Regions from separate parts of the Paraburkholderia dipogonis genome, predicted to be linked through region 1. Evidence: riboswitches for the same ligand, from Rfam matches in the RefSeq annotation. Region 1 holds a riboswitch; each other region holds the start of a gene.

Region 1 (10,312 bases):
CAGGAACAGGAATCCGCTCGCGTGATCGCGACCAGCGGACCGGCCGAGCATGCATTCGGCAAGAACCCCTACGTGCCACTCGCCGAAGGTACAAAGCTCGGCGAAGGCGACCGCGTGCGCACCGGCGACAACGGTTTTGTGACGTTGGAATTGCCGGACGGCTCGCACGTCACGGTGGGGCAGAACGGCTTGCTGGATATCGGCACGCTGCGGCGCACCACGCTGACCGGCGCCGGCGACCGCCTGCTCGAACTGCGCAACGGCGAAGTGGAAAGCCAGGTCACGCATGCGACCAAAAAGGACGACCGCTTCCAGATCCGCTCGCCGTCCGTTGTGGCGGGCGTGCGCGGCACGCGCTTCAAGGTCGCCTACGACGGCGGCGCGCAAACCACCGCGGTGGAAGTGCTGGACGGCGCGGTCGGCGTCGACCCTGCCGCGCCGGGCGGTCGCGCTTTCACGCCGCCGCCCGGCGCGCCGCTGCTGGCCTCCTCGCAACTCGTGAAGGCGCGCTTCGGCAGCGTGACGCGGGCGGGCGGCACAATCGGCGATCCGGTCGAATTGCTGCCAGCGCCGGCGCTCACGCAGCCGGCCAGGGTGCAGGACGGCAAAACGGTGGCATTCGACCTCGCGCCGGCCGACCGCGCGGTGGCCTACCGCGTGCAGATCGCGCGCGACGCCGACCAGCTCGACCTGATCCGCGACCAGCGCGTGCGCGAGCCGCACGCGGATTTCGGCGACCTGGCCGACGGCACCTATTTCGTCCGCATCGCCGCGATCGACACCCACGGCCTCGAAGGCTTGCCGCAGGTGTACGCGTTCGAACGGCGCCAGCTCGGTTTGGCCGCGTCGGCGAAGCAGCGGGCCGGTAGCCGCGACTATGAATTCCGCTGGTTCGTCAGCCGTGCCACGGTCGAGACGCGCTTCCGTTTCGTGCTGGCGGGCACGGCCGATCTGCGCCATCCGCTCGTGGACCGCACCGATCTGTCGGGCGGTCAACTGATCGTGAGCGACCTGCCGGCCGGTGTCTATTACTGGACGATCGTCGCCGAGCAGTTCGAGAACGGCCGCTTCTATGAAAAGAGCAGCGCGGTGCGCTCATTTACGCTTGCGCGCTGACGCTGGTAGATTCACGGGGCTGAGCCATGCGTCAGCCCGCTTCCTGTTTTCGAACCACGCCACCCTTTGCCGACCACACCTACGCGCCTGAGCCTCGATCCGCGCGCCCGTCTCGGACGGCGCGCCGGCCGCCGCTTCCTGATCGAATGGGTGGGCATCGGCTGTCTCGGCATCGTGGTGATTCTGCTCAGTTCGCTCGGGCGTCTGAGCGCGAGCGTCGATCATCTGGTCTACGACCGCTTGCTGAGCCTGCGTGCGCAACCTCTGCTGCGCGATATCGTGGTGGTCGAAATCGACAACGCGAGCATCGCGCAACTCGGCCGCTGGCCATGGCCGCGCAGTGTTCACGCGAAGCTGCTGGAACAGATCGCCGGCGCGCAGCCCGCCGCGGTGATCTACGACGTGCTGTTTACCGAAGCCAATCCGCAAGACGCCGAACTCGCGCGAGCCGTCGCGCTGAGTCCGACCTATCTGCCGATCTTGCTCTCCGCGCCCGATGACAGCGGGCGCCGCGTCGTGGTCGAGCCGGTGGCGCCGTTCGCGCATGCGGCGGCGGGGCTCGGCCATATCAATCTCGAAGTCGACAGCGACGGCATCGTGCGCAGCGTCGCGCGCTACGAGGGCGACGCCGATTCACGCTGGGCGCAGTTGATGGTGCCGGTCGCCCAGGCGGTGGAACACGGCTCGCTCCATCTGAACGGCTCGCAGCGCGGCGCCGCTTTGCCCGCAGCCGAAACCGACCCGGCCGCCGACGACGGCGGCGAAGGCCGTTTCCTGATCCCATTCGGTCCGAACGCGCAGAACTACACGAAGCTGAGTTTCGCGCGCGTGCTCGCCGGCGACGTGGCGCCGGAGCAGTTGCGCGGCCGCATCGTGCTGATCGGCGTGACCGCGTCCGGCTTGTACGACCGTTTCGCGACGCCGGTGTCCGGCAAACTCGGCCCGCTGCCCGGCGTGTACATCCACGCGAACGTGCTCGACACGCTGCTCACCGGCCGCGAGATCGAACCGGTCTATCCGTGGATTCTGTTCGCCGTGTCGCTCGCGCCGCTTGCCGCGTTGCTGGCCGGATTTCTGGTGTTGTCGCCGCGCCGTTCGTTGCTGCTGACCGGCGCCTTGTGTTTGCTCGCAGCGGCCGGTAGTGCCGCCTTGCTGTACGGCGCGCGGCTCTGGATGTCGCCGGTGCCGGCAATCGTCGGTCTGGTGGCCGTGTATCCGATCTGGAACTGGCGGCGCCTCGAAATGACGATGGCCTATCTGCGCGGAGAACTGGAGCGTCTCGCCGACGAACCGCATCTGCTGCCGGAAACGCCGCAGCGCCGCCGCGAGTTCGGTGGCGACGTGCTGGAGCAGCACATGGCGCTGATGGCGCAGGCCGCGCAGCGCGTGCAGGACATGAAGCGTTTCGTGTGGGACAGCCTCGACAGCATGCCCGAGCCGATCCTCGTGAGCGACGTGCGCGGCGTCGTGCTGATCGCGAATCATGCCGCCAAGGCGCGTTTCGCGCGCCTCGGCGCGCCGCTGCCTGAAGGCCGTCCGATGCAGGCCGTGTTGGGCGGCCTGACGCTCGTGAAGACGATCGACACCGATGCCGCGTCGGACGCCGAAAACAATCTGCTCGCCCGCACGCACTGGCCGGCGCCGCTCGATCCCACGCGCCACGAATTCGCCGCGCTGATGGCGCACGGCGTCGAGGTGCGCGACGCCGACGAGCGCGACCATCTGCTGCGCTACGCGAACTGCACCAACGCGCAGGGCGAGACCACCGGCTGGATCGCGGGCCTTGTGGACGTGTCGGCCTTGCATGCGGCCGAGCGTCAGCGCGAAGACGCGCTGCGGCTCCTCTCGCACGACATGCGTTCGCCGCAGGCGTCGATTCTCGCGCTGGTGGAGATCGAGCGTGCCCGCCGCGAGCCGTTGCTCGCGCGCGGCTTGCTCGAGCGCATCGAACGCTACGCGCAGCGCGCGTTGACGCTAGCCGACGACTTCGTGCAACTGGCGCGCGCCGAATCGCAAACCTATGTGCTCGAACCGGTGAGTCTCGCCGAGTTGCTGATCGACGCGAGCGACGAAGTCTGGCCGCAGGCACACGCCAAGCGCATTACGCTGCACACGGAGACGGGCGCTGCCGACGCTGCCGACGACGGACACTGGATCTGCGCCGACCGTTCGCTGATGACGCGCGCGCTCGTCAACATTCTGAACAACGCGGTCAAGTACAGTCCGCCGGATACGCGGATCGTATGCAGCCTCGCGAGCCTGACGCCGAAGGGCGTGCCGGGCGCGGCGAGGCGCGTGTCGTGCACGATTCGCGATCAGGGCTACGGCATTCCGAAAGACCAGCAGGCGGGGCTGTTCGAGCGCTTCCGGCGGTTTCACGAAACCGAGCGGCCGGAAGTGGGCGGCGCGGGCCTGGGCATGGCCTTCGTCAAGACGGTCGTCACGCGTCATGGCGGCGATGTCGAGGTGGCCAGCGAACCCGGCCAGGGCACGGCATTCACGATCTGCCTGCCGGTGCTCGAAGACGCACAATCGGGCGCCTCCTTCAACCCGCGCCCATGACATATGACCAAGCACCTTATCGAAGCGAGAAGATGGTGAAAGCGATCCTGATCTGTGCCGCGCTGGCCGCGGCGAGTCTCACCGGTTGCGCGGGCCTGAGCGCCGATGTGCATACCGCCGACGCCGTCAACGCGGCCGCCGCGCTGCAAGGCGAGCGGACTTACACGATCGCGCGCATGCCGTCGCAGGAAGCCGGCGCGGATCATCCGCAATTCGAGAGCGTGTTGGTGAACGAGTTGGCGAAGCAGGGCTTTGTCGCGGCGACGCCGGAAAGCGTGCGTTACCTGCTGTCAATCGCCTACGACACGCGGCCGGCGACGATCGTCGTCAATGAAAACGGCTGCACGTCAGGCGACTGCCGACGCGGGCCCGCCGCGCCATTCTCGCTGTTCGGCGGTCCCGTGTACCAGCATGCGCTGACGCTGCGGTTTTTCGAACGCGCGAGCGGACACGAAGTCTACAAAGTCAGCGCGGTGAGCAGCGATCGCGACGCGGACCCACTGCACGCCATGCCGACGCTCGTCAAAAGCGCGCTCGCCAGATTTCCCTTCGATGCACCGCCGGATTGGCGCGTGAAACTGCACGCCGACGAAACTGGCGGCGTGCCGACGGTGACGTCGGTGAAGCCGCTTCAGCCGTAACGCGCGTCGAGTTCAATCCGGCGCATCGTTGTCTTCGGGCCAGCGGTTTTCGAACACGCAATCGGCGAGCGGCACACGGCTCGCCCAGCGTTCGGTTTCCAGCATCGGCTCGCTATAAAACCGGTCGACGTGGCCGAGACACAGAATCGCCACCGGACGCGCGCCCTCGGGCATGCGCAGCAGTTGGCGAACCGCGTCGACGTCGAATAGCGATACCCAGCCCATGCCGAGACCTTCGGCGCGCGCGGCGAGCCACATGTTCTGGATCGCGCAGGCCACCGACGCGAGGTCCATCTCCGGCAAGGTGCGGCGGCCGAAGATGTGACGCTCGCGGCCGTCCATCAGCGCCATCACCAGCAGTTCGCCGCAATCCAGCATGCCTTCCACTTTCAGCTTCATGAACTCTTCGCGGCGTTTGCCGAGCGCGTCGGCGGTGGCGAGCCGTTCGTTTTCCACCGCGTCGTGCAGGGCCGTGCGCAGCGCGGGATCGGTGATCCGCGCGATCCGCCACGGCTGCATGAAGCCGACGCTCGGCGCGTGATGTGCGGCGTCGAGCAGGCGCTGCAACACGGCCGGATCGACCGGATCGCGCACGAAATGGCGCATGTCGCGGCGTTCGTAAATCGCGCGGTAGACGGCGTCGCGCTCGGAATCGTTAAAAGGCTTCGCCATGGAACAGGGCGGCCGTGAAGGCCGGGTTGGAGGGCCAATAAGCGTGCATGTAAGTCGCCACGATCGAGCCGGCGCGATAAATGGCCTCGCCGGGTGCGTCGCCCTGCGGCCTTGTGGCCGAGCGCAGCGGCGTGAGCGAAGTGTTCAGCTTCGAATAGTGAAACGTGTGGCCGGTCATCGGCCCGTGCAGGCTGTCGATCCGTTGCATGCCGAGCGCGGTGAAGCGCGTTTGCATCGTCGCGTGGCCGGGCAGCAGGCCGAGCATCGGTGTGGTCACGCTATGCGTGTCGGTGAGCTGGTCGAGCAGGTAGAGCATGCCGCCGCATTCGGCGACGAGCGGTTTGCCGGCGGCCGCGTGCGCGTGAATGCTCGCGGCGCTGCGGGTGTTGTTCGCAAGCGCTGCGGCATGCAGTTCCGGGTAACCGCCAGGAAGATACGCAGCGTCGGCGTGTTCGGGCAGTGCTTCGTCCGCGAGCGGCGAGAAGAAGGCGACTTGGGCGCCGAGTGCTTCCAGGAGCGCGAGGTTGGCCGGATAGATGAAGGAAAACGCGGCGTCGCGCGCAACGGCGATCGTCTTGCCGTCCAGCAGGCGCGGCAGGACCTCGGGCGTGGGCGCGCCGAACTCGATAGGCGGTGGCAATTCGGCGAGCGCGGTGCGGCCTAACGTGTCGGCGGCGTGCTCGAGGCGCGCGTCGAGGTCGTCGATTTCGTCCGCCTGATGCAAGCCGAGGTGGCGATCGGGCAGCGTGATTTCATCGCTGACGGCGATGTGTCCGCACCAGCGCAAATCCGGCGGCAACGCTTCTTCGAGCATCTGCGCATGCCGCGCGGAACCGACGCGATTGGCCAGCACGCCGTAAAACGGCACCTGCGGCCGGAACTGCGCGAGACCGAAAGCGACCGCGCCGAAGGTCTGCGCCATCGCCTTCGCCGAAATCACCGCGAGCACCGGCACGCCGAACGCGGTGGCGAGATCGGCGCTGCTCGGCGTGCCGTCGAACAGACCCATCACGCCTTCGATCAGGATCAGGTCGGCCTCGGCGGCCGCTTGCGCAAGCAGCGTGCGGCAGGCGGCTTCGCCCACCATCCATAGATCGAGCGAGAGGACCGGCGCGCCGCTCGCGCGCGACAGAATCATCGGGTCGAGAAAGTCCGGTCCGGTCTTGAAGACGCGCACGCGTCGCCCCAGCCGCCGATGGTAGCGCGCGAGACCCGCGGTGATCGTGGTCTTGCCTTGACCCGACGCGGGCGCGCTGATGAACAGGGCGGGACACGCGGCCATCGCTCAGAACTCCACGCCGCGCTGCGCTTTCACGCCTTGCTCGCGATACGGATGCTTGACGATGCGCATTTCGGTGACGAGGTCGGCGGCCTCGATCAATGCGTCCGGCGCATGACGGCCGGTCACCACCACATGGAGCATCGGCGCGCGCGCGTTGATTACCGACAGGACTTCGTCGAGCGGCAGGTATTCGTATTTGAGCACCGTGTTCAGCTCGTCGAGGATCACCATCTGGTACTCGCCGCTTTCGATCATGCGGCGCGCTTCGTCCCAGCCTTTGCGCGCGGTCGCGATGTCGGCGTCGCGGTTCTGCGTGTTCCAGGTGTAGCCGTCGCCCATCGTGACGAAATCGCAGTTGGCGATCGCGCCGAGAAAGTCGCGCTCAGAAGTGTGCAACGCGCCCTTGATGAACTGCACGACGCCAAGACGCATGCCGTGGCCGAGCACGCGTACGGCCATGCCGAACGCAGCGGTGGTTTTGCCTTTGCCCGTGCCGGTGTTGACGATCAGCAGGCCTTTTTCGACAGTGGCGTTGGCCTGTTTTTTCTCGTGGCCCTCGCGGCGGCGCTCGGTCATACGTTGATGCGATTCGGGATCGGTCTTCATGGCAGGTCCTGGTTCTGTGTGTCGTTGTCTGAGTGCTCGGCGTGAGCGGCGTGAGCGGTGGTTGAGGCGATCGCCACGGTCACGCCCGCATAAACGGTTTTGCGCACGAGGAGTGTGGCGCGAGGTGCATTGCCTATGACAGATTCACCGAGCCCGCCCCCGGCGTCAGCCCGCGCGCCAAGCAGCGCGCACGGCTCGCAGACGCCGTCCACGCCGAGGTGCTCGCGCGCTGCCGCCGAAGGCGCTGCCACGGGCATCGCCGCGATCTGTTCAAGGCTGAAGAATCTCAGCGGCAGCGCATGCCGCGTGCAGAATTCGAGCAGGCCCGCTTCGCGGGCTTTGGTATCGAGCGAGGCGACGGTACGGATTTCGTCGAACGAAAGTGCGCCGAGCGCGGCGCGCACAGCGGCTTCGATCTGCTCAGCCGGGCTGTGCAAGCGGCAACCGATGCCGACGCTCAGCGTTTTCATCGCGGATCCGTTCCGTCCGTGCGCGGTGTCGCCCCGCGTTCCACATGCGCCGCCTCATGCGCCACCTCTCGCGCCAACGCGAGCGACGCCACCCCGCCGATCACCACGATCGCCGGCGACCCGAGCCCGGCACGCGCAACGGTGTCGGCAAATTCACCGAGCCGCGCGAGCGCATGGCGTTGTTCGGGACGCGTGGCCGATTCGATCGCCGCGCACGGCGTGTCGGCGCTCATGCCGGCCGCGAGCAGCGCGCCGACGATATCGTTGAGTCGCCGCATGCCCATATAGATCACGAGTGTCATGCGCGTGGCCACGAGCGCGGCCCAGTCCGGCTCGCCGCTGCCCGCGCCGTGCCCGGTGACGAACACCACGCCCTGCGCGTGATCGCGATGCGTGACCGGAATCCCGATCGCTGCGGGCGCCGCGATCCCCGCCGTGATGCCGTTGATGACTTCCACCTCGATACCCGCCGCATGCAGCGCCTGCTGTTCTTCGCCGCCACGGCCGAATACGAACGGGTCGCCGCCTTTCAAACGCGCGACGCTACGCCCGGCCCGCACATGTTCAAGCATCTGCGCGACGATGCCTTCCTGCGGTGTGGACGGATGGCCGCCGCGTTTGCCTACGTAGACGACCAGCGCGTCGGCGCGGGCGAACTGCAGCACCTCGGGATTCACCAGATCGTCGACCAGCACGACATCGGCTTGCGCCAATGCACGGGTGGCCTTGATGGTCATCAGTTCGACGTCGCCGGGGCCGGCGCCGATCAGCCAGGCGCGGGTCATCGCGGCGTGCATGGCGGGCGCCATGTCGTGACAAGCGGGAAAGAATAAAACGCGAAGGGTAGCCAGACGGCGGACGTTGGGGTCATGCAGTGCTACGGATTCAGGCACGGCGCATTGCGTGGTTCGTCGCGAATTTCACACGAAACTCGCCGACACGGACACACTGCGTCGTGCTTCAGCGCCTTCACATCCGTCCCTCGCGGATTCCGGCGGCCGGCGGCGCGATGTTGCACTGAGGTTCGCCGCCTCCGCGTCTGGCCGGTATCCGGGCTGGCGGCCTCACGCGCTTTGCCTTCCCGTCCGCATTCGCTGGAAATTGCCGGACAGTGGCTTAAAAAAACGCATGCGCGGCGCAAGTCGATTCAACATCGCGCCGCAGGTCGCTTACCGTTGCGGGGACAGCACAGGTTGAGCGCATGGCGCGCTGCCTGTTTCCCGTTTAACTGCACACGCGAATGCATGTGCGGGCACCAAACGCGCGCATACGATAGCACATGGCGCCCCGTCCGATAAGCGCTTGCGGCTTGTGTTTCCTTGACGGCACCGGGCTGCGGGCCTACACTCGCACGCACTTTGGTGCTCGTGTGCGCGCTCGTGCGCATGCAGTTAAACGGGAAACAGGGTGCCCGCCTGCCATGGATCGGGCCAACCTGTGCTGCCCCCGCAACGGTAAGCGAATAGTGGTGCTGACTGCAGCGTTAAATGCAGTGTTGAATGCAGGGTTCAACGCAGTCGACCAGCACCGCGGAGCCGGCTTCGATGTCCACGCGCAAGGCCGCGTCGGCATATCACCACTGGGCGAGAAATCACTCGCCCGGGAAGGGGAAGCGGCGCTTTCGCCAGCCCGGATACCGGCCAGATAACGAAGGACGAACGCCGCGGGGATGCGGCGCTGCGTTCATGACCTCATTCCCGCTTTCTGTTTTCTGTTGTCGCGGCAACGCCGTCGTTCGTCCCCGTGTTTTGATACTGTCGTGGCTGACCGGGCGTGTGCTCCGTTTGCCTCGGCATGAGCTGAAAAACACGCCGGCGTGCACGTGCAACTCCTACGGATGGACCTCACGATGCAAACTCAAATGCGCAAGATCCCCGTCACCATCGTCACGGGCTTTCTCGGCAGCGGCAAGACCACGCTGCTGCGGCACATTCTTCAGCATGCGGGCGGCAAGCGCATCGCCGTGATCGTCAACGAATTCGGCGAGCTCGGTATCGACGGGGAAATCCTCAAGGGTTGCGGCATCGGTTGCGACGAAAACGGCGTCGAGACCGAAGGCCAATTGTATGAACTGGCGAACGGCTGCCTGTGCTGCACCGTGCAGGAAGAGTTTTTCCCGGTAATGGAAAAGCTCGTGGAGCGCCGCGATCAGATCGATCACGTGCTGATCGAGACCTCGGGCCTCGCGTTACCGAAGCCGCTGGTGCAGGCGTTCAACTGGCCGCAAATCAAGAACAGCTTCACCGTGGATGCCGTGGTCACCGTAGTCGACGGCCCGGCCGCGGCAAGCGGTCAGTTCGCGGACAACCCTGTCGCCGTGGATGCGCAGCGCAAGGCCGATCCGAATCTCGATCACGAGTCGCCGTTGCACGAATTGTTCGAAGACCAGTTGTCGGCGGCCGATCTGGTGATTCTGAACAAAACGGATCTGCTCGACGGCGCGCAGCAAAGCGCGGTTGAAGTTGCGATTCGCGAAGAGATTCCGCCGCAGGTGAAAATCGTTCGCGCACACATGGGCCAGCTCGATCTGCATACGTTGCTGGGCCTCGAAGCGGCGTCGGAAGACACGATCCACTTGCGCCACGATCACCACGGTTCGGCCGACGACGCCGACCACCATCACGACGAATTCGACTCCGTGGTCGTGCAGGCGAACGCGTCGTCGCGCGAGGCGGTGATCGCCGCGTTGCAGCAACTGGTCGAAACCAACACGATCTATCGCGTCAAAGGTTTTGCGGCGCTGCCGGGCGCCGCGATGCGTCTGGTGATTCAAGGCGTTGGGCGCCGCTTCGACAGCTATTTCGATCGACGCTGGCAGGCCGGCGAAAGCGGCCCGAGCCGCTTCGTGCTGATCGGCGAAGACCTCGATCAGCCCGCGTTGCAGCGTGCGTTCGACGCGGCGCTGGGCGTGCCGTCGAGCGCCGCAACGCAACAGGCGTAAGCGCATATGCATCTGCTGCGCA
Region 2 (10,312 bases), on a different contig from region 1:
GTCACGATCTCGCCTTCTACTGCCGTCACCGCGGCAACCACACTGCGTGGGTGAATCACCAGCTCATCGTCGCGCCCGTCCCATGCCCGCGGCGTGACGCGGATCGCGAGACGCGCCGAGTCGGAGCGAGGCAGTTGCGCGTCATCGAGCCAGGGCGCTTCGCCTTCGATGCGCGTACTCTCGCCGGCCAGCAGATCCGACACGAAGCGCTTGCCTTGACCGATATCGGCGAGCATGTAGCCTTCGGGCGGATTCAGCACGCAGGTGCCGAAACGCAATTCGCCGCTCGTCGTGATGGCCGGCGGCACGGCCAGCAGTGCGGCAATCTCGCGCGCCATCAGGTTGACGCCGGCAAGACCGCCGAGCAGCGGCACGACCGCGCTGCCGTCCTCGGCGACAGCCAGCACCGGCGGCTCGACGCCCTTGTTCGACAACGACGGAGCCAGACAGCGAATCAGGATGCCCGCCGCGCACAACGCGACGATCGGCGTGCCACGCGCATACAGTTCCCGCAGATGCGCGCCGAGTTCGCCGTACGACACGTCCGCCTCGACGCGTCCCCGCAACGCATGCACCTGGCTGTCCGCGTACAGCGCCTGAATGCGCCGCGCCGTCGCCAATGCGCCCGCGCCGAGAATCACGATCGCGGGTGCGCTCATCCTTGCCATTTTTCCCCCGGCACCACCAGCAGCGAAAAATACGGCGACGCCATCGGATCGACTTCGGCGAGCGGCACGATGCGCTGGTTGCCCATCGTCGCGCGTTCGACGTAGAGCGCGCGGTCCGCGAGACCGAGTTCGCCGAGCACGCGCCGCACCTTGTCGAAGTTGCGGCCGAGTTTCATCACGACGGCGGCGTCGGCATCGGCGAGACGGCGGCGCAATTCGTCTTCGGGCAACACGCCGGAGAGCACCGACAAGCTTTGATTGCGATACACCAGCGGCGCGCCGAGCACGGCGGCGCCGCCGAGCATCGAGCACACACCCGGCACCACTTCGCTTTCGTAGCGCGCCGCGAGCCGGTCGTGCAGATACATGTACGAACCGTAGAAGAACGGATCGCCCTCGCAGATCACGGCGACGTCGCTGCCCGCGTCGAGGTGCGCGGCGACGACTTGCGCGGCGGTGTCGTAGAAGTCGGCGATGATCGCTTCATACGAAAGCGGCGGTTCGAGCGCTTCGGTGGTGACGGGATACACGAGCGGCAGATGCTGCTGGGCATCGTGCAAATGCGCTTCTATGATGCTGAACGCGTTGCCTTTCTTGCCCTTGGCGACGAAGTACGCAACCACCGGCGACGCCTTCAACAAGCGCAGCGCCTTCAGCGTGATGAGTTCCGGGTCGCCGGGGCCGACGCCGAGTCCAAACAAACGTCCTTGCGCCGCCATTTATTCGACCTCCGTGGCGAGCGCGTTCACGGCGGCCGCCGCCATCGCGCTGCCGCCGCGCCGGCCGTGCACCACTACGTAAGGCACGCCGCGGCTGTCGTCCGCGAGCATGGCTTTCGATTCGGCCGCGCCGACAAAACCCACGGGAAAGCCGAGAATCAAAGCGGGTTTGGGCGCGCCGGCGTCGAGCATATCGAGCAGATGAAAGAGCGCGGTCGGCGCATTGCCGATCACCACGACGCTGCCCGCCAGATGCGGCCGCCACAATTCGAGCGCCGCCGCGGAGCGGGTATTGCCGAGTTCGCGGGCAAGCGACGGCACGTCCGGATGCGTAAGCGTGCAGATGACCTCGTTGTGCGCCGGCAGCCGCGCGCGCGTGATGCCTTGCGCGACCATGCCGGCATCGCACAGGATCGGCGCGCCTTGCGCGAGCGCCGCGCGGCCCGCCGCGCCCGCGCCCGCGGAAAATTGCAGATCGTCGATCACATCGACCATGCCGCACGCGTGGATCACCCGCACCGCGAGTTTTTCAAGGTCGGCGGGAATGCGCGACAAGTCGGCCTCCGCACGGATCGTCGCGAAGGATTGGCGATAGATCTCCTGACCGTCGCGAATGTAATCAAGCATCGGTGTCACTCCGGACCTGGCGTTCGAGCATGTCGGCGGCCTGGTCGATCGTCAGTTGGTGCGCGACGCACTGGCCGAAGCCGGGCCGGCCGTCGCGTCGATAAAAGTCATAGAGGCCGGGCGCCGCGGCCAGCAGCGTGTACGGCGCGCAATGCGCGGCGGCGCACGAGCGCGAGCAGCCGCTCAGATGCACGTCGACACCGGCAGGCAGGCGAGCCGCGAGGCGCAACGCGTCGGTCTTGGTGTCGGCGAGGCCCTTCGCGCAGCCGCTCGATCCGGCGCATGCGATCAGGTGCGTGATCGCTCGTGCGGGATCGCTGGCGAGACCGAGGGCGTTCAGGCCGGACAACACGGTGGCGACGGCGGGTGTGGCGATGTCGGGCAGTAGCACGCTTTGCCAGGGCGTCAGGTGAAGCGTGGCGTTGCCGTGCTGTTGAGACAGCGTGGCGAGCTCATGCAGCGTGTCGGCGTCGAGGCGGCCCAGCGGCGGTTGGCCGCCGACATGCCAGGTTCCGGGCACGCGTTGGGCGTGGGCGCCGAGGCGGAGGTTGGCGTCGGCTGGTGTAGCGCGATGCCAGTTGGCGAGCTTCGCGTTTTGCGTCAGCGGGAAGTCGAGGTATCGCTGGGCGTGGTGCAGGATTGCTTCGGCGGAATGCGCGGTTAGCAGCTGGCGCATGCGTGTGGCGTCGGCGGCGGCGAGGTCGAGGAATGTGAGGAGCAGCGCGTGTACTAGTGCCGGCACTTGTGACGGCAGGATCGCGGCTAGTGCGCCTGTGTTGTTCACGCCCGGTTTTTCAGACGCCGTGCTTTGGCTTTGCGTAAGCGCGCCGGCATAGGCGCTCACAGGCGGAAAACCCGCGAACCCGAACACGAACCGCACGCCGTCCGCCTCTTGCGATGCCGCCAGCCACACATCGTGCGGATGATCCACTCGCGCGAGTTCCTCGCCGCCGTCCAGCAGCAGCGCGAATTTTGGTGACAGCGCCGCGAATCGCGTTTCGCTTTGCAGCATCGTGAGTAGTTCGGCGCACAGCGGGCGTGTGTCGAATAGCGCGGAGGGATCGCGCCCGGCTGCGGGGCTGATCATGACGTTGCGGACGTCGTCGGCTGCGGCGGAGGGTGTGTGGGCCGTATCCGCCTGCTGCGCTGTTGCGTCCGGGGCGTTTGAGGCCCACTCATTCATTGCCTTCGCGGCTCCGGCACCTTTGGCGCGCTCCGCCTTTGCGTTCGCGGTTTCGGCGTGTGTGGTGCTCTCTGCCTTTATGTTCGCCGCTCCGGCTCCGGCACCTGTACCGCTCCGCGTGTCCGCCTCCGCGTTCGCGGCGCTGGCAGCTATTGCATCTACAACGCTGGCAGCCCCCGCATCCGCAGCGTTCTCCGCACCCGTCGCGTTCACATGGCTCGCCACGCCATTCACCGGCATCGGCCCAAGACCCGCATCGATCAACTCAGCAATCAACGCCGCCTCTTCACCGCGCTTCACCCCGCGCACCTGCAAATTCGCGCGATTAGTCAACTCGATTACCCCGCTCGCGTGCCGCGCGCTAGCGTCAGCGATCGCCAGCGCCTGCGCCGCGCTCAATTCGCCGCCGGGCAGTTTGATCCGGCAAATCCCGCCGTCGCGCGCGGCGACGATGCGCAGCAGCCCCGGACACGCCGAAGGCCGCGGCGTGGCGGCCGCGTAGGATAAAACGGAGGAAGGCGAAGCTTGCTTCAAGACGGACACCGGGTTGAGCGTCGCGCGACGGCCCGAGCATGCCGTGAGGCGGGCATGGCTGCGGCATCGGTACACCCCGCCCGATGTTGGCTGGCACGAACAGTCTTGCCGGCAGGTCTCCTGGCTGGCAGGTCATGGTCCGCCGCGGCCTTCCCGGTCGAACCAGTGGCGTGGAGCGCAGGCGGACTCGCTGCATACAGTTGCGGGGGCAGCCACAGCGACACTGTGTTCCCTCTTCGGCCCCGAAGGGCACCGGCGGCTGTATTATGCCTTTTTTCGAACAGCACAACGAGGCTGGACGCTTTGACCGGCGTGGCACAGCGCATTATTTGAAGACACAGAATGAGGATGGATGCATGCCCGCGTGGCTGACGGTGGTGGGCATAGGCGACGACGGCTTTGCCGGTCTGGGGAGGCCCGCGCGGCGCGCTTTGCTGGAAGCGTCGGTGGTGTACGGCGGCGAACGTCATCTGGCGATGCTGCCCGCGCGGCTCGCCGCGCGCCGTGCCGCCTGGCCGCGTCCGTTCGATCTCGCGCCCTTGCTGGCCGAGCGCGGCGCCGCCGTGTGCGTGCTGGCGAGCGGCGACCCGATGCTGTTCGGCGTCGGCGCGACGCTCGCGCGGCAATTGCCGGCGGGCGAACTGCGGGTGCTGCCGGCGCCGTCGTCGCTGTCGCTGGCGGCCGCGCGGCTCGGCTGGCCGTTGCAGGATGTCGCGACGGTGTCGCTGGTGGGGCGGCCGTTGCCCACGCTGAACGCGCATTTGCACGACGGCGCGCGCGTGTTCGTGCTGAGCGCGGACGGGCGCACCCCCGCGGCGCTTGCCGGGCTGCTGAACGCGCGCGGTTTCGGGGCGACCCGCATGAGCGTGCTGGAGCACCTGGGCGGCGAACTGGAGCGGCGCATCGACGGCCGCGCGGATCAGTGGTCCGCGGGCGAAGTGGCCGCGCTGAACCTGATCGCGCTCGATTGCCGCGCCACCGAAGGCGCGCCGCGTCTGCCGCTGACCTGCGGTTTGCCCGACGATGCGTTTCGTCACGACGGCCAGTTGACCAAGCGCGACGTGCGCGCGATCACACTCGCGCGCCTCGCGCCGACGCCAGGCGAATTGCTGTGGGATGTAGGCGCGGGCAGCGGCTCGATCGGCATCGAATGGATGCGCGCGCATGCCAGCTGTCGCGCAATCGCGATTGAAGGGCACGCGGAGCGGCAACGCTTTATCGAACACAATCGCGACGCGTTGGGCGTGCCTGCGCTGCAACTCGTGGCGGGGCGCGCGCCTGAAGCGCTGCAGGGGCTGCCGGTGCCGGATGCAGTGTTCATCGGCGGCGGGGTGACGGTGCCGGGCGTGCTGGAGGCCTGCTGGGCGAGTCTGCACGAGGGCGGGCGGCTGGTCGCTAACGCGGTTACGTTGCAAGGCGAGGCGGTCTTGGCGGCATGGCGCGAGCGGCATGGCGGGACATTGACACGGATCGCTTTGGCGGACGCGCAACCGCTTGGCGGTTTCGATACATGGCGGCAGGCGTTGCCGATCACGCTGCTGGAGATGACGAAGCAGGCCGGCGGCGGAGCGTAAGCATGCACGGAACCCATGCCATGATTAACGCGAACGTTGCGAGCGCTGCGAGTTCCTGATGCGCGAAGAAACCCCCGAACAGCCCGCGCCGCTGCGTAGCGGCTACACGACCGGCAGTTGCGCCACCGCGACGTCGCTGGCGGCGGCGCGTCTGTTGCTCGCGGGTGTCGTCAGCGAAGTGGCGGAGATCGTGTTGCCGAAAGGCCAGCATGTGCCGATGCCGCTGGTGTTCTGCCGCCTGCTCGGGAATGGCGACGAAGGCGCGGAAGCCGGCACGGTCAAGGACGCCGGCGACGACCCCGACGTTACGCACGGGGCGATCGTCTTCGCCCGCGTGCGCCTCGTCGCCGAACCGGGCGTGATGTTTCGCGCGGGGCCGGGTGTCGGCACGGTGACGCGCGCGGGGCTGACGCTGCCGGTCGGCGAGCCTGCGATCAATCCGGTGCCGCGCCGGATGATGACCGAGCATCTGGCCGAACTCGCGGCGGAGCACGCGTACGGCGGCGGCTTCGAAGTGACGATCGGCGTGGAAGGCGGCGAAGCGCTCGCGCTGAAAACGATGAACCCGCGGCTCGGCATTCTCGGCGGCCTGTCGATCCTCGGCACCACCGGCATCGTGCGGCCGTTTTCGTGCTCGGCGTATATCGCGTCGATTCATCAGGGCATCGACGTCGCGCGCGCGAACGGCTACACGCATCTCGCCGCCTGCACCGGCAACGCGAGCGAGGACGCCATGCGCGCGCACTACGGCCTGCCGGATATCGCGCTGATCGAAATGGGCGACTTCGTCGGCGCGGTGCTCAAGCATATGAAGCGCGCGCCGGTCGAGCGCCTGAGCGTATGCGGCGGTTTCGGCAAGCTCAGCAAGCTGGCGGCGGGTCATCTCGACCTGCATAGCCGCAATTCGAGCATCGACCTCGAGCGGCTCGCGCAATGGGCCGCCGAACAGGGCGCCGACGACGCGCTTCAGGAGGCGATCCGCGCGGCCAACACGAGTCAACAGGCGGTCGCGTTGGCCCACGCGCAGCGGGTGCCGCTCGGCGATATCGTCTGCCGGCATGCATTGGCGGTGGCGCGCGAGATCGTGCCGCCGCGGGTCAAGGTCGAAATGTTCGCGATCGACCGGCGGGGCTTGCTGATCGGAGCCGCGCAATGAAAATGAAGCGGATTCTGCTGCTCGGCGGCACCGGCGACGCGCTACGGATCGCGAGGCAACTCGGCCCTAAGCACGTGTATAGTCTCGCCGGCCTCGGCAAGGTGCCGGAGGGTCTGGTGTGCACGGTGCGCGTCGGCGGCTTTGGCGGCAGTGAAGGTATGGCGCGCTACATCGTCGATGAAGGTATCGATCTCGTGATCGACGCGACGCATCCTTATGCCGCGCAAATCAGCGCGAACGCGGCGCAGGCGAGCCGCGCCGCACGCGTGCCGTATTGGGCACTGCATCGCCCGGCGTGGCAGCCGCAAGCCGGCGACGATTGGCGCATGGTCGGCGGCTGGAACGAACTCACCGATGCGCTGGCGCCGTTCAGAAAGCCGCTCTTCACGCTAGGCCGCGAACCGCTCGCGCATCTCGACGAGATCCCGCCGCATCAGTTCTGGGTCGTACGTTGTCTTGAGGCGCACGCAGACTCGGCACGCGCGCGGATACTCGCGGCGCGCGGTCCATTCACGCTTGAAGGCGAACGTGCGCTCTTCGCTTTGCAAGCCTTCGACGTAGTGGTCAGCAAAAATAGCGGTGGCCACGCGACTGAAGCGAAGCTCGAAGTCGCGCGTGAACGCGGTGTGCCGGTCGTGATGCTGCGCCGTCCCGAGTTGCCGGCGGCCGGGAGGGAATTCGAGAACGTGGCCGACCTGCTCGACGCGCTGCAAGTCGCCGATTGAGCCTGCGCCCGAACGAATCGCTCATGCATGCTGAGCCGCCTCAACGAATCATGGAGTAGTGAATGACGGTGTTTTTTATCGGCGCGGGTCCGGGCGATCCCGAACTGATCACGGTGAAAGGGCAGCGCCTCGTGCGCAGTTCTCCGGTGATCCTGTACGCGGGTTCGCTCGTGCCGGCTGCCGTGCTCGAAGGTCACGCGGCGCAGCAGGTCGTCAATACCGCCGAACTCGACCTCGATCAGATCGTCGCGTTGCTGGCGGCCGCGCACGACAAAGGCCTGGACGTGGCGCGCGTGCATTCCGGCGATCCGTCGTTGTACGGCGCGATCGGTGAACAGATCCGCAGACTGCGCGAGCTGAAGATTCCCTATGAGATCGTGCCGGGCGTCACCGCCACGGCGGCATGCGCGGCGGCGCTGGGTTGCGAACTGACGTTGCCGGATATTTCGCAGACGCTGATTCTCACGCGCTTCGCCACCAAAACCAGCATGCCCGAAGGCGAACAGCTCGCCGACCTCGCCCGGCATCGCGCGACGATGGCGATTCACCTTGGCGTGCGGCACCTTGCGCGCATCGTCGATGAATTGCGGCCGCATTACGGCGGAGCATGTCCTATCGCGGTGATCTATCGCGCTAGCTGGCCGGACGAGGAGAAGATCACCGGCACGCTCGACGATATTGTCGGCAAGGTGCAATCGACATCCATCGAGCGGACCGCGTTGATTCTGGTCGGCCAGGTGCTGGCCGCGGAAGGCTTCGCGGACTCGACGCTGTATGCGAAAGACTGAACGGCGCGTATGAAAAAGCTCATCCGCGCACCCAGACACAGTGCGCGGATGAGCGATCAACCCCAGATCAACATCAGACCAACGGCCGGTCCTCTCACGCCGTCACTTCATCCGGCTGCTTCGCCATCAGCTTCGCACGCAATGCCTTGGCGGCCCGAACCATGTTGGTCAGCGCCGCTTCGGTTTCCGGCCAGCCGCGCGTCTTCAGCCCGCAATCCGGATTGACCCACAGGCGTTCAGCGGGAATCACTTCGCACGCGCGCTCCAGCAGACGTTGCATGGCTTGCGCATCCGGCACGCGCGGCGAGTGGATATCGTAGACGCCCGGGCCGATTTCGTTCGGATACGCGAAAGCGCCAAAGCCGTCGAGCAGTTCCATCGCCGAGCGCGAGGTCTCGATGGTGATCACGTCGGCATCCATCGCGGCGATCGACGGCAGAATGTCGTTGAACTCCGAATAGCACATATGCGTATGAATCTGCGTTTGATCGGCGACGCCTGCGGCTGAAATGCGGAACACGCGCGTGGCCCATTCCAGATACGTAGCCCAATCGTCGCGACGCAACGGCAAACCTTCGCGGAACGCCGGTTCGTCGATCTGGATGATGCGAATGCCGGCCTTTTCCAGATCCGTCACCTCGTCACGGATCGCGAGCGCGAGTTGTAGCGCGGTGGTGGAGCGCGGCTGGTCGTCACGCACGAACGACCATTGCAGCATCGTCACCGGACCGGTCAGCATGCCTTTCATCAGACGCGGCGTGAGCGATTGCGCGTAGCGTGTGGTTTCGACCGTCATCGGTTCGGGACGGTACACGTCGCCGTAAATGATCGGCGGTTTAACGCAGCGCGAGCCGTAGCTTTGCACCCAGCCGTTTTCCGTGAACGCATAGCCCCACAACTGTTCGCCGAAATATTCGACCATGTCGTTGCGTTCGGCTTCGCCGTGCACCAGCACATCGAGGCCTAGCTCTTCCTGTTTGCGCACAGCGATCTCGATCTCGGCGCGCATGCGCTGCAGATAGTCGAGCGCGCGCAGTTCGCCGCGTTTGTAAGCGGCACGCGCCTGGCGAATCGCCGGCGTTTGCGGGAACGAGCCGATCGTGGTGGTCGGCAGGAGCGGCAGGGCGAGCGCTTCGCGTTGCAGTCGATTGCGATCGGCGAACGGGCTTTGCCGGTCGGCCATTGCGCTGCTCACCGCGGCCACGCGTTTTTGCACGAGCGCGTTGACCACCGTGCTGGAATGGCGGCGCGCTGTGAGCGCGCGGTCGGCTGCGGCGAGGGTTGCCTCGGCCGCCGCAGGGTCACGCAAGGCGAGGGCGAGCGTGGCGACTTCGTCGAGTTTTTCGGTGGCGAAGGCGAGCCAGGATTTCAGTTCAGCGTCGAGTTTTTGCTCCGCATCGAGCGAGACCGGCACATGCAGCAGCGAGCATGACGACGAAACCCACAAGCGTTCGCCGAACTCCGCATGCAGGGCCTGCAGCGATTCGACGATCTCGCCGAGATCCGCGCGCCAGATATTGCGGCCATCGATCACGCCGGCAGACAGCACCGCGTGCTTAGGCAAGGCCGCGCGCCAAGCGTCGAGTTGCTGCGGCGCGCGCACCAGGTCGAGATGCACACCGGCGACGGGCAGCACAGCTACGCGCGGCGCGTGTTCCGCGGCGCTTTCGAAGTACGTGGCCAGCAGCACTTTCACACCCGACGTGCCGAGCACGTCATACGCGGCGGAAAACGCGTCGAGCCATTCAGCGGGCAGATCGACGCACAAGGCCGGCTCGTCCAGCTGCACCCATTCGATGCCGCGCCGCTTGAGCTTCTCCAGCAAACGCTTGTAGCGGATCACGAGCTTCGGCAGCAACGACAAACGGTCGAAGCCGGCGACATGGCTCTTCGACAGCCACAGGTAAGTGATCGGCCCGATCAGCACCGGCTTGACCGGCAGATTCAATGCGAGCGCTTCGTCGATTTCGTCGAGCAGCCACTCCACGCCGCCGTCGAAACTCGTCTGCGGCCCCAGTTCCGGGACGAGGTAGTGGTAGTTCGTGTCGAACCACTTGGTCATTTCCATGGCCGGTTGCGCAGCGTTGCCGCGCGCGAGCTCGTAGTATTGAGCAAGCGATAAAGTCTTCGCGTCGAAGCCGAAACGCTGCGGCAAAGCGCCGAGCAGCGCGCTCAGATTGAGCATCTGGTCGTAGTAGGCAAAATCGCCGACGGTGACGAAATCCAGTTTGGCATCCTGCTGCAATTGCCAATGACGGGCGCGCAGTTCGCGCGCGACGCCACGCAGATACCGTTCGTCGGATTCGCCGCGCCAGAACGATTCCTGCGCGAATTTCAG
Region 3 (10,312 bases), on a different contig from region 1:
ATGACGATGCATTCGCGACGTCGGCGGGCGTGTTCGATCGGGCCGAGCCGATTACGCCGCTCGAGGCGGGCTCGACCGTACCGCCGGACGTCGCGCGCGAAGGCGCTGTCGAACCGGCTCCGGATCTCGATCTGGATGCCGACGTCATCGCGGAACGTCTGCGCAGACGCGTCGCCGGTTTTCTGGCAGGCGACGGGCGCAGCGTGATCGAGGAACGTTGCCGCGAGACCTTGCACGCACACACGGGGTGGCTCATCGACCAGATCACGCGCGAAGTGGCGCTGGCGCTGGAGGACGAGATGACCGCCTGGGTGCGGGAAGCGGTGGTGGAAGAAATCGCGCGGCACGCTTCGGGCAGTGCGTGACCGCGTAGAGAGCAGCGGGCGCGCTGAGCGCCGCTCGCGCTCCTTGCCCGGCCAGCTATTTGAGCGTGAGCACCCAGCTCGCGAGCGTAGCCGCCTGATCGGGCGTGAGTTGCGTATTCGCGGGCATCGGCACCTCGCCCCACACGCCCGTGCTGCCATCCAGAATCTTGTGCTTCAGATACGTGGCGGCATCGTCGCGGCCGGCATATTTCGCCGCGACATCGTGCAGCGCCGGTCCCATGAAGGACCGCGTGACCGAGTGGCAACTCATGCAGTTCTGCTGCTGGGCCAGCGCGAGGCCCGCGGCCTCGGCCTGCGCCGCCGGACTGCCGGCACTCAACGCGGCGCCCAGCACGACGGCGGCTGCAAGCGCTGTGTGCGACTTTGATTTCATTCTGGTCTCCGTCGGTGCGAATGCCCGACTTGTGGTGCCAGCATTATAAAAGGAAAGGGGCGCACGGTTTCCCATGCGTCCCTTTCGCTTTTACGTAGCTTCAGGCGTGCGCGCAGGCTGTCGTAGCGATACCAGACCGCGAATGTGCTCGCCCGGCCAGCCGTCGCCGTAACTGCCGCTTAGCCCGTTATCGCCCCTTTGTTGGCCGGTTGCGCCAAGGCAAAGTACTTCGCCATCACGCCACGCGTGTAACGCGGCTTCGGCTGTTGCCATGCCGCGCGGCGGCGCGCCAGTTCGGTGTCGTCGATATTCAGTTGCAGCAGCAGCTTGTGCGCGTCGATGGTGATCGAGTCGCCTTCCTGCACGAACGCGATCGTGCCACCCACGAAGGCTTCCGGCGCGACGTGACCGACCACCATGCCCCACGTGCCGCCCGAGAAGCGGCCGTCGGTGATCAGGCCGACGCTTTCGCCGAGACCCTTGCCGATGATCGCCGAGGTCGGCGCGAGCATCTCCGGCATGCCGGGGCCGCCTTTCGGCCCGAGATAGCGCAGCACGACCACGTCGCCGGCCACGATCTTGTCGGCCAGAATCGCTTCGAGCGCGCTTTGCTCGTCGTCGAACACGCGCGCCGGGCCGGTGATAACCGGGTTCTTCAGACCGGTGATCTTGGCGACCGCGCCGTCGACGGCCAGATTGCCTTTCAGGATCGCCAGGTGGCCTTCCTTGTAGAGCGCCTGGCCGATCGGGAAAATCACTTGCTGATCGGCTCGCGGCTTGCTCGGCACGTCCTTCAGTTCTTCGGCGATGGTCTTGCCGGTGATCGTGACGCAATCGCCGTGCAGCAGGCCCGCGTCGAGCAGAATCTTCATGACTTGCGGAATGCCGCCGGCCTTGTGCAGATCGGTCGCCACGAACTGACCGGAGGGCTTCAGGTTGCAGATCACCGGCACCTTCTTGCGCATGCGCTCGAAGTCGTCGATGCTCCATTCCACTTCGGCCGCGTGCGCGATCGCGAGGAAGTGCAGCACGGCGTTGGTCGAGCCGCCGGTGGCCATGATCACGGCCACGGCGTTTTCGATCGACTTCTTCGTGACGATGTCGCGCGGCTTCAGATCCTTCTTGACCGCTTCGACCAGCACGCGGGCCGATTCTGCCGCCGAGTCGACCTTTTCCTGATCCGGATTGGCCATCGTCGACGAATACAGCAGCGACATGCCGAGCGCCTCGAACGACGAGCTCATGGTGTTGGCGGTGTACATGCCGCCGCACGAACCCGTGGACGGGCACGCGTTCTGTTCGATCCCGTCGAAATCTTCCTGCGACATCCGGCCGGCCGTGAACTCACCGACGGCTTCGAACGACGACACGATGGTCAGGTCGGTGCCCTTCCAGTTGCCCGGACGGATCGTGCCGCCGTACACGTAGATGCTCGGCACATTGGTACGCAGCATGCCGATCATGCCGCCCGGCATGTTCTTGTCGCAGCCGCCGATCACGACCACGCCGTCCATCCACTGGCCTTGCACGCAGGTCTCGATGCAGTCGGAGATGACTTCGCGCGACACCAGCGAGTACTTCATGCCTTCGGTGCCCATCGACATGCCGTCCGAGATGGTCGGCGTGCCGAAGATCTGCGGATTGGCGTCGGCGCCCTTGATCGCGGCGACGGCGGCATCGGCCAGACGCTGCAGGCCGGCGTTGCACGGCGTGATGGTCGAATGGCCGTTGGCGATGCCGATCATCGGCTTGTCGAAATCGGCTTTTTCGTAGCCGAGCGCGTAGTACATCGAGCGATTCGGCGAACGCGCCACGCCCTGCGTGATGTTTTTCGAACGACGGTTGTATGCCATGGGGAACTCCTGTCTGTCTTGTTTTGATCCGCGCCGCTGCGGGTTTCAGTCGCGCCGGCGTGGGCTGCCGACGGCATCCGTCCAGTGTAGACCGGCATGCCGCGTCACGACGCAGTTTTGCGATGCGCGCGTCCAATGTATTATTCGTGGCTCATTAGGTCGTAAAATGTATCACTCATGCTGCCTGCCATTCCTGATCTGCGCCAGTTGCGCTATTTCGTAACCGTCGCCGAAGAGAAGCACTTCGGGCGCGCGGCCGTGCGCCTCTCGATGACGCAGCCGCCTTTGTCGCAAGCCATCCGCGCGCTCGAAGAGACGCTCGGCGTCGAATTGTTCGCGCGCACCAAGCGTTCCGTCGAACTGACGTCAGTGGGCGCCGATCTGCTGCCCGAGGTGCAGCGCCTGCTCGCAAGCGCCGAAGGGCTGCGGCCGCTCGCGCAGAGCCTCGCGCGCGGCGAGGCCGGCGTGTTGTCGCTGGCTTTCGTGTCCACCGCGGACTATGGCCTGCTGCCGCTGTTGCTGCGCGATTTCGGCGCGCGTCATCCACGTGTGCGGCTGGAATTGACCGAAGCCACCAGCGACATACAGGTCGACGAACTGGTGGCCGGGCGCATCGACGCGGGTCTCGTGATCGCGCCGCTGCCGTCGCGCCACGCCACCGAGCTCTCGTGGCTGCCGATCGCGCGCGAGCCGCTGGTGATCGCCATGTCGACGGAGATGGCGGCACGCGTGGTGAGCGCGAGCGGCGACCATGCCGACCCGCGCGCCGAATGGCTGGACACGCCGATCAGCCTGCGCGATGTCGCCGATGCACCGCTCGTGGTCTTCCCAAGACGTTTGGCGCCGGGCTTTTATGACATCATTATGGATTGCTACGGCGTGGCGGGCCTCGCGCCCCGGGTCGGCCAGGAAGCGATCCAGATGCAAACGATCGTGAGCCTCGTGTCGGCCGGCATGGGTGTCGCACTGGTGCCGCAATCGTTACGTAATCTGCGCCGCACCGGCGTCGTGTACCGGCCGCTTTCCGAGTCGGTGCCCGCGATCGAGACAGGCCTCGTCTGGCGGACCGCCGAGGTGAGCCCGGTGCTGGCGGGTTTCATCGACATCGTAAGGGCGCATGCGGCGACCGTGGAGGCGCAACAAGCCGCCGTGCCGCGCATGTAGATGCGTCCTCGCGAACGCATTGCCGGGCGGACCGTCCAATGCATGCACCGCAAGCTGCGGGCAGCGCCGCCCGTTACCCGATATTTTGCTTCTGAACCTGAACTGCCCATAACAACACGATGCTCATTCACCCCAATTTCGACCCCATTGCCATTCATCTGGGGCCGCTCGCCGTGCGCTGGTATGGACTCATGTACCTCGTCGCGTTCATCGCGGCGATCGTGGTCGGCCGGTTGCGGCTGCGTTTGCCGTATGTCGCCGCGCAAGGATGGACCGCCAAGGATATCGACGACATGCTGTTTTACGGCGTGTTGGGCACGATTCTCGGCGGTCGGCTCGGCTATGTGCTGTTCTATAAAGCGAGCTTCTATTTCGCGCATCCGCTCGACATCTTCAAGGTGTGGGAAGGCGGCATGTCGTTTCACGGCGGCTTTCTCGGCGTGACGCTGGCCATGGTGCTGTTCGCGTATCAGCGCAAACGCTCATGGCTGCAGGTCACCGACTTCGTCGCGCCGATGGTGCCGACCGGCCTCGCGGCGGGGCGTCTCGGCAACTTCATCAACGGCGAGTTGTGGGGCCGCGTGACCGATCCGTCGTCGCCGTGGGCCATGCTTTTTCCAGGCGCCGCGCCCGACGACGCCGCGTGGCTCACCGCGCATCCGCAACTGGCCGCGCAATGGCACCTGAACGAAGTATTCGCGCAATATCACATGCTGCCGCGCCATCCGTCGGAGCTGTATGAAATCGCGCTGGAAGGCGTCGCGCTGTTCTTCGTGCTGATCTTCTTCTCGCGCAAGCCGAAGCCGATGGGCGCGATTTCCGCTGTGTTTCTGATCGGCTATGGCCTCGCGCGCTTCACGGTCGAATTCGCGCGCGAGCCGGACGACTTCCTCGGCTTGCTGGCCATGGGCCTGTCCATGGGCCAATGGCTGTCGCTGCCGATGATCCTGGTCGGTATCGGCCTGCTCGTGTGGTCGTATCGCCGTGCTCGTCATAAACCGGCTCAGGCGGTCAGCGTGAACTGATTGCTGCGGTTTATCGTAGCGAGGGCTCGAATGAAAAAAGCCACGGCATGCCGTGGCTTTTTTCTGGCTGCTCCGACGCAGTGCTTCTAACGCAAGAACGCGTTACTTCATCTGCACCGAGCCCGACACGTTGACGGTCACCGTCGACGTGCCGCCTTCGATCGGCACCGGTGCCGAAGACTTTGCGTCGGCGCCCATGGCGCGCGCGCTCATCATCATCACTGGACGCGGCATCACGCCGTTGTGGCCGACGTTGACCTCGCGAATCGAATAACCGCTGTAGCCGAACGCCTGAGCGGACGAAGCGGCCTGCTCGCGGAACGACCTGATCGCTTCGCCGGTGAGCTTCTGCTCGGCCGCGCGCTGCGCTTCAGGCGAGAGCGAGAACTGCACGTTGCCGACCTGCATGATCGATGCCATTTGACCCGCGAGCTTCGACACCGCGGCGAAGTCGTGCGATTCGAGCACGATCTCCGTGCGGCCGCGCCATGCGGAAATGCGCCCGTCACGATCGGTGGACGGATAGATCGAGAACGAGCCCGTGCGCGCGGTCACGCCGTTCACACCCTTGGCCTTCTGCAGCGCCGAATCGGCGCGCTGGTTCAGCGTTGACGTGAGCGCCGACGGATCGCTCGCTTCCTGCTCGTAGAACAGCGTGATATCGACGACGTCTTGCGGCACTTCCGCGCTGGCCTGCGCGTTCAGCGACAACACGCCAGCCGGCTGATATTGGCCGGTGCTTTGCGCGCGTGCCATGGCCGGCGTGAGTGCGAGCGCGGCGGGCGCGGCGCAGACGAGAGCGAAAGCGAGTGCACGTGCGGTGTTTTTCGTCATTGTTGGACTCCTTGCTTGAACAGGTTGTGCACGATTGGGCAACCGCCACGCCGTGGCATGGCGTTTGCGAGAACGTTAGGCGCCTGTAACCTGAGCTTGGTTCCCCGGTTTGATGTCGCTTTAACGTTTGCGTGTGCATGGATCCGCGCCGCGCATCCATCTGGGGAGCACGATCAAGCGAGCCGCCTGGTGATGAAACGCCATTCGGCTTCGGTCACCGGGGTGATCGACAGGCGGTTGCCCCTGGCGAGCACGCGCATGTCAGCAAGTTCGTCATGCTCGCGTAACGCGGCAAGCGGAATCAGCGGGATCTTCTTCTTGAACACCACGTCGACAAGCACCCAGCGCGGTGTTTCCCGCGACGACTTCGCGTCGTAGTAGGGGCTCTTCTTGTCGAACTGCGTGGGATCCGGATACGCAGTGGACGATACCTCCGCGATACCCGCGATGCCGGGCTCCGGACAACTCGAGTGATAGAACAGCACACCGTCGCCGACCTGCATCATGTCGCGCATGAAGTTGCGCGCCTGATAGTTGCGCACGCCGGTCCACGGCAACGTGCGATGCGGTGCATTGGCGAGATGGTCGATGCTTGCTTCGTCCGGTTCGGACTTCATTAGCCAGTAGCGCATGAATCGAATTGAACGTTAAGGGGTTGAAGATGCGGAAGAAATCGGCGAACAAAAACACAGCGCCCAAAGAAAAACGGCACCGAACCGAAGTCCGATGCCGTTCTAAATAAGGTCCCCGCCTTAGCCGCTAGGCCGGCATCCTGAACCGGGGGTTCAGAATTGGTCGCAGTTAGCAACACTTCGGGTACATCAGACAGAGTGACGCGCACACCCGTGCTACAAATTTCCGCAACCGTGCACATGGCATTGGTTCAAGGAATATATGACCTTGGCGAACCAGGCAGGGAAGCTAAACCGATGAAGCTGAAAAACGAACTACAGATTGAACTCAAACGTTTGCTGAATCTTGCACACCTTGTGCTCACACATTCCGTTTGAATCCGCCGCCGATCTCAGGACCGGCAGCACGATAACACATGAAGCTTATTGCATACTGTACTGCTCAATCACAGTACCTAGTTGTTCGTTCATTTGATGCATTGTACGCCGGATTTCCTCAGCGGGAAATGCTTCTCCGTGTCTCACGCTCGATTGCAAGCGAAGCAGTTCCGATGCCAGCGACAGCGCAGCCATGACAGCAATGCGATCCGTGCCGCGCACGTTGCTGTTATTGCGGATCTTCGACATTTCGGCGTCGACGCGTGCGACCGCTTCGAGCAGCGCCGCTTCCGTTTCCGGCGAGCAGGCGAGGCGATAGGGCACGCCGAGAATCGATACTTCGATCTGCTTGGTGGTCATGCATTTTCTCCGTGGCGGGTCACGTCGCTCTCGGCTTCGGCTACTTGCTGAGCGGGCTCGAGCAGATCGAGCTGGTTGTCCGGCTCACTGTGCGCGCGGGCACGCGGCAGCTTCTCGAGGATCGCGTTCAGGCGCACTTGTGCGTCGTCGATCTTGGCCGACAGCGCGTCGCGTTCCGCCTGCAGCGCGTTACGTTCCTCGCGCAGCATTGCAAGTTCCGTGCGCGTGGCTTCGGCATCGGCGCGAGATTGCGCGAGTTGCTCTTCGAGCGCGAGTCGCGCTTCATTGTGGCGCTGGCTGATCGCGATCAGCTTGCCGATATTTTGTGAAAGTGTTTCGAGTTCGGTGAGCATCTGCTGCGTCCTCTAAAGACATCGCATTTTAGCGCGGAATGTCGCAGGTTCCGACAATTGTCTCGTTTCGAGACGTAACAACATCGCTTTGTGCAGGCTTTTTATCGACCATATGATGAAAAAGTACTCACGCGTCGGACAATGGCCTGCACTTAACAGAACGCATGGCCCACGGTTTCACCATTCTTGACGGACTCCGAGGCCGCTCCTAAACTGCCCGCACTCTGGTGCCCGCGTGCGCTTTTCAACGGCGCACGCAGTTAAACGGGAAGCAGGGCGCGCGATTCAACCGAACGCGCCAACCTGCGCTGCCCCCGCAACGGTAAGCGACCGCATTCGTCATGCAAGTCGATTCTGATCGCGTGTTGGAAGTTCAACTCGCGAGTGTGCCACTGCGCGTCTCGCGTGGGAAGGCGGGATCGATGTGTCGCCAGCCCGGATACCGGCCAGAGGGAGGGGCACGTCACGCGCGAAAATGTTAAATACGCGGGCGCCTCGTTACGCATCGGCCTGCGGGGAAGCGGGCCGCGCACGCTATCCACAGGACTTTCATCCCATGCTGTCCCCCATCGCCCGCGCGGCGCTGCTCGCCTTTGCGAGCCTGCCGATCGTCATGCACGCGCAAGCTGCGTCTTCATCTTCTTCCGCGCAGGATTCATCGGCTGCGGAGCCGTCTTCGGCGGTACTGTCGCCCGTGGTGGTGACCGCGGATCGCGCGCCGCAAGCACTCGCCGACACGATCCCGCAGACGTCTCTGTTCGATCAGCAGGATCTCGCCGACACCACCGCGACCGATTTGCCCGGCCTCCTGCAACTCGCACCCGGCGCGCAAATCTCGCGCACAGGTGGTCCCGGTTCGACAGCCAGTCTCTCTTTACGCGGCGCGTCGTCGACGCAATCGCTGCTGCTGATCGACGGCGTGCGCGTCGATTCGGTGAGTCTGGGCGCCTCGCAACTCGCGCAGATTCCGCTCGACCAGATCGATCACGTCGAGGTGGTGAACGGCAACGTGTCGGCGTTATACGGCTCGGGCGCGATCGGCGGCGTGGTGCAGGTGTTCACGAAAGACGGCGGCGACCATCCGCCGCGTTTCAATTTTTCGCTCGGCTACGGCAGCTATCGCACGCAGACGCAGCAGGCGGGCGTGAACGGCGCATTGGACAAAGACGGCAAGACGACCTTCAGCATTTCACTCGCGCGTTCGAAGGACGACGGCTTTTCGTCGCTGAACACGAAGGAGGCGCCCAACGCCAATCCGAATGCGAACGGCTATCTGAACGAGAGCATCTCGGCCTCGCTGCGCCACAAGTTCAACGACAGATGGGACGCAGGCGTCAGCTATTTCCAGTCGAACGGCAACAACAGCTACGACAATGCGTACGGCTTGCCCACCGATCTGAACAACCTGTACAGCAAGGTGCGCCAGGTCTCGGCGTTCGCGAACGGCAAGCTGACGGACTGGTGGACCACGCACTTCATCGTCGCCGAGGGCGACGACCGCAGCGTGTCGAACACCAACGGCGTGTACAACGGCCGCTTCGATACCGACAATCGCCAGTACACATGGCAGAACGATTTCGCGCTGGCCGCGCAGCAGAAGTTGCAGGTCGGCTATGAGCATCTCGACCAGAGCCTCGACTCGGACACGTTCGCGGCGCCGGATCGACATGTGGATTCGGGCTTCGTCGGCTATACGGGGCGCTTTGGACGCAGCCAGATTCAGGCCAACGTGCGGCGCGACCAGTATTCCGATTTCGGCGGAGCGAACAGTTACTATCTCGGCTACGGCTTCGACATCACCGGCCATTGGAAGGTGAGCGCAAGCTATTCGGATTCGTTTCGCGCGCCGAGCTTCGACGATCTGTACTATCCGTTCAGCGGCAATCCGTCTATCCAGCCGGAGCGCAGCCATTCGATCGAAGCCGCGCTGCAATACGCATCGAATGCGCTCGGCGTGATGCGTCTGACCGCATTCCAGACGCGCTATTCGAATCTGATCAACTACGAGCAGGTGACGCCCGGCATCTATCTGGCGGAAAACGTCGGGCATGCGAAGGTGCAAGGACTCGAAGGATCGTGGAGCGGCCATGTCGGCAAGACGGACGTGCGCGCTTCCGTCACGCTGCAGAATCCTGTCGATCTCGACAACGATGCCGACCTCGTGCGGCGCGCCCGGCGCTTCGGCGCGCTGACGGTGAACCGCAGCATCGCCGGGTGGCGTGTAGGCGGCGAGTGGATCGTGAGCGGCGCGAGCAATGACAGCAGCGGCAAGCTGGGCGGCTATGGCGTGGTGAATCTGTCGGCGCGCTACAACATCACGAAAGCATGGTACGTGGCCGCGCAAATCCAGAATCTGTTGGACAAGGACTATGAAACGGCCTACTCGTATAACTCGGCACGGCGCGGTGCGTATCTCACGGTCGGTTGGCAGCAGCAGTGATGCTTGCGCCTCTTCGTTGAGTTCGCGCGGATGAATCGCCCTTCGAGTTCGATGCCCGCCACTCTGCGCGTGATGAGCGCGAAGCGCGCGGCCGCGATCTGGCTGGCGCTCGCGGGAATCGCGCTGGCGGTGCTGTTGGCGTCGCTCACGCTCGGCAGCGTAACGCTCGCGCCGATGCACGTGTTGGCGGCGTTGGTGCCGTCGCATGCGCAGTCTGCCGGTTCGTCCGACCTGGCCGCCGAGATCGTGCGCACGCTGCGTTTGCCGCGCGCGCTGGCGGGCTTCGCCTGCGGCGCGTTGCTCGCGTTGGCTGGCGCGTTGCTGCAAGTGCTGTTGCGTAATCCGCTGGCCGAGCCGTACGTATTGGGCGTATCGGGCGGCGCGGCGAGCTTCGCGCTGGTCGCGATGATCGCCGGATGCGCGTGGTGGATCGTCGACGCGAGCGCATTCGCCGGCGCGTTCGTGTCGATCCTGCTGGTACTAGGCCTCGCGCGTCGCGAGTTGTGGCGCGGCG

What was found. Region 1 has a riboswitch for cobalamin ahead of cobA (uroporphyrinogen-III C-methyltransferase). Riboswitches for the same ligand answer to the same signal wherever they lie in the genome.
Region 2: linked by a shared signal. The riboswitch ahead of cobG (precorrin-3B synthase) and the one ahead of cobA (uroporphyrinogen-III C-methyltransferase) in region 1 are both predicted to bind cobalamin.
Region 3: linked by a shared signal. The riboswitch ahead of ACFSNN_RS16115 (TonB-dependent receptor domain-containing protein) and the one ahead of cobA (uroporphyrinogen-III C-methyltransferase) in region 1 are both predicted to bind cobalamin.

What each region holds. Positions count from the first base shown of each region.
Region 1 covers NZ_JBHUFR010000022.1:300,365-310,676, forward strand. The annotation lists gene ACFSNN_RS28490 (FecR family protein) at 1-1,116, shown strand, start outside; gene ACFSNN_RS28495 (CHASE2 domain-containing protein) at 1,183-3,678, shown strand; gene ACFSNN_RS28500 (DUF4136 domain-containing protein) at 3,675-4,319, shown strand; gene bluB (5,6-dimethylbenzimidazole synthase) at 4,332-4,991, opposite strand; gene ACFSNN_RS28510 (cobyrinate a,c-diamide synthase) at 4,975-6,273, opposite strand; gene cobO (cob(I)yrinic acid a,c-diamide adenosyltransferase) at 6,277-6,879, opposite strand; gene ACFSNN_RS28520 (cobalamin biosynthesis protein) at 6,876-7,349, opposite strand; gene cobA (uroporphyrinogen-III C-methyltransferase) at 7,346-8,134, opposite strand; cobalamin riboswitch at 8,374-8,624, opposite strand; cobalamin riboswitch at 8,692-9,008, shown strand; gene cobW (cobalamin biosynthesis protein CobW) at 9,199-10,290, shown strand; gene cobN (cobaltochelatase subunit CobN) at 10,297-10,312, shown strand, end outside.
Region 2 covers NZ_JBHUFR010000030.1:307,867-318,178, reverse strand. The annotation lists gene cobJ (precorrin-3B C(17)-methyltransferase) at 1-659, opposite strand, end outside; gene ACFSNN_RS33790 (precorrin-2 C(20)-methyltransferase) at 656-1,387, opposite strand; gene ACFSNN_RS33785 (precorrin-8X methylmutase) at 1,388-2,014, opposite strand; gene cobG (precorrin-3B synthase) at 2,007-3,740, opposite strand; cobalamin riboswitch at 3,825-4,003, opposite strand; gene cbiE (precorrin-6y C5,15-methyltransferase (decarboxylating) subunit CbiE) at 4,088-5,305, shown strand; gene ACFSNN_RS33770 (cobalt-precorrin-5B (C(1))-methyltransferase) at 5,364-6,461, shown strand; gene ACFSNN_RS33765 (cobalt-precorrin-6A reductase) at 6,464-7,186, shown strand; gene cobM (precorrin-4 C(11)-methyltransferase) at 7,249-7,974, shown strand; gene metE (5-methyltetrahydropteroyltriglutamate--homocysteine S-methyltransferase) at 8,069-10,312, opposite strand, start outside.
Region 3 covers NZ_JBHUFR010000011.1:135,244-145,555, forward strand. The annotation lists gene ACFSNN_RS16065 (DUF2486 family protein) at 1-365, shown strand, start outside; gene ACFSNN_RS16070 (c-type cytochrome) at 421-759, opposite strand; gene ilvD (dihydroxy-acid dehydratase) at 939-2,612, opposite strand; gene ACFSNN_RS16080 (LysR family transcriptional regulator) at 2,790-3,776, shown strand; gene lgt (prolipoprotein diacylglyceryl transferase) at 3,896-4,801, shown strand; gene ACFSNN_RS16090 (SIMPL domain-containing protein) at 4,904-5,635, opposite strand; gene ACFSNN_RS16095 (EVE domain-containing protein) at 5,809-6,267, opposite strand; RNA gene ssrS (6S RNA) at 6,376-6,557, opposite strand; gene ACFSNN_RS16105 (cell division protein ZapA) at 6,691-7,005, opposite strand; gene ACFSNN_RS16110 (ATPase) at 7,002-7,358, opposite strand; cobalamin riboswitch at 7,567-7,823, shown strand; gene ACFSNN_RS16115 (TonB-dependent receptor domain-containing protein) at 7,915-9,798, shown strand; gene ACFSNN_RS16120 (FecCD family ABC transporter permease) at 9,829-10,312, shown strand, end outside.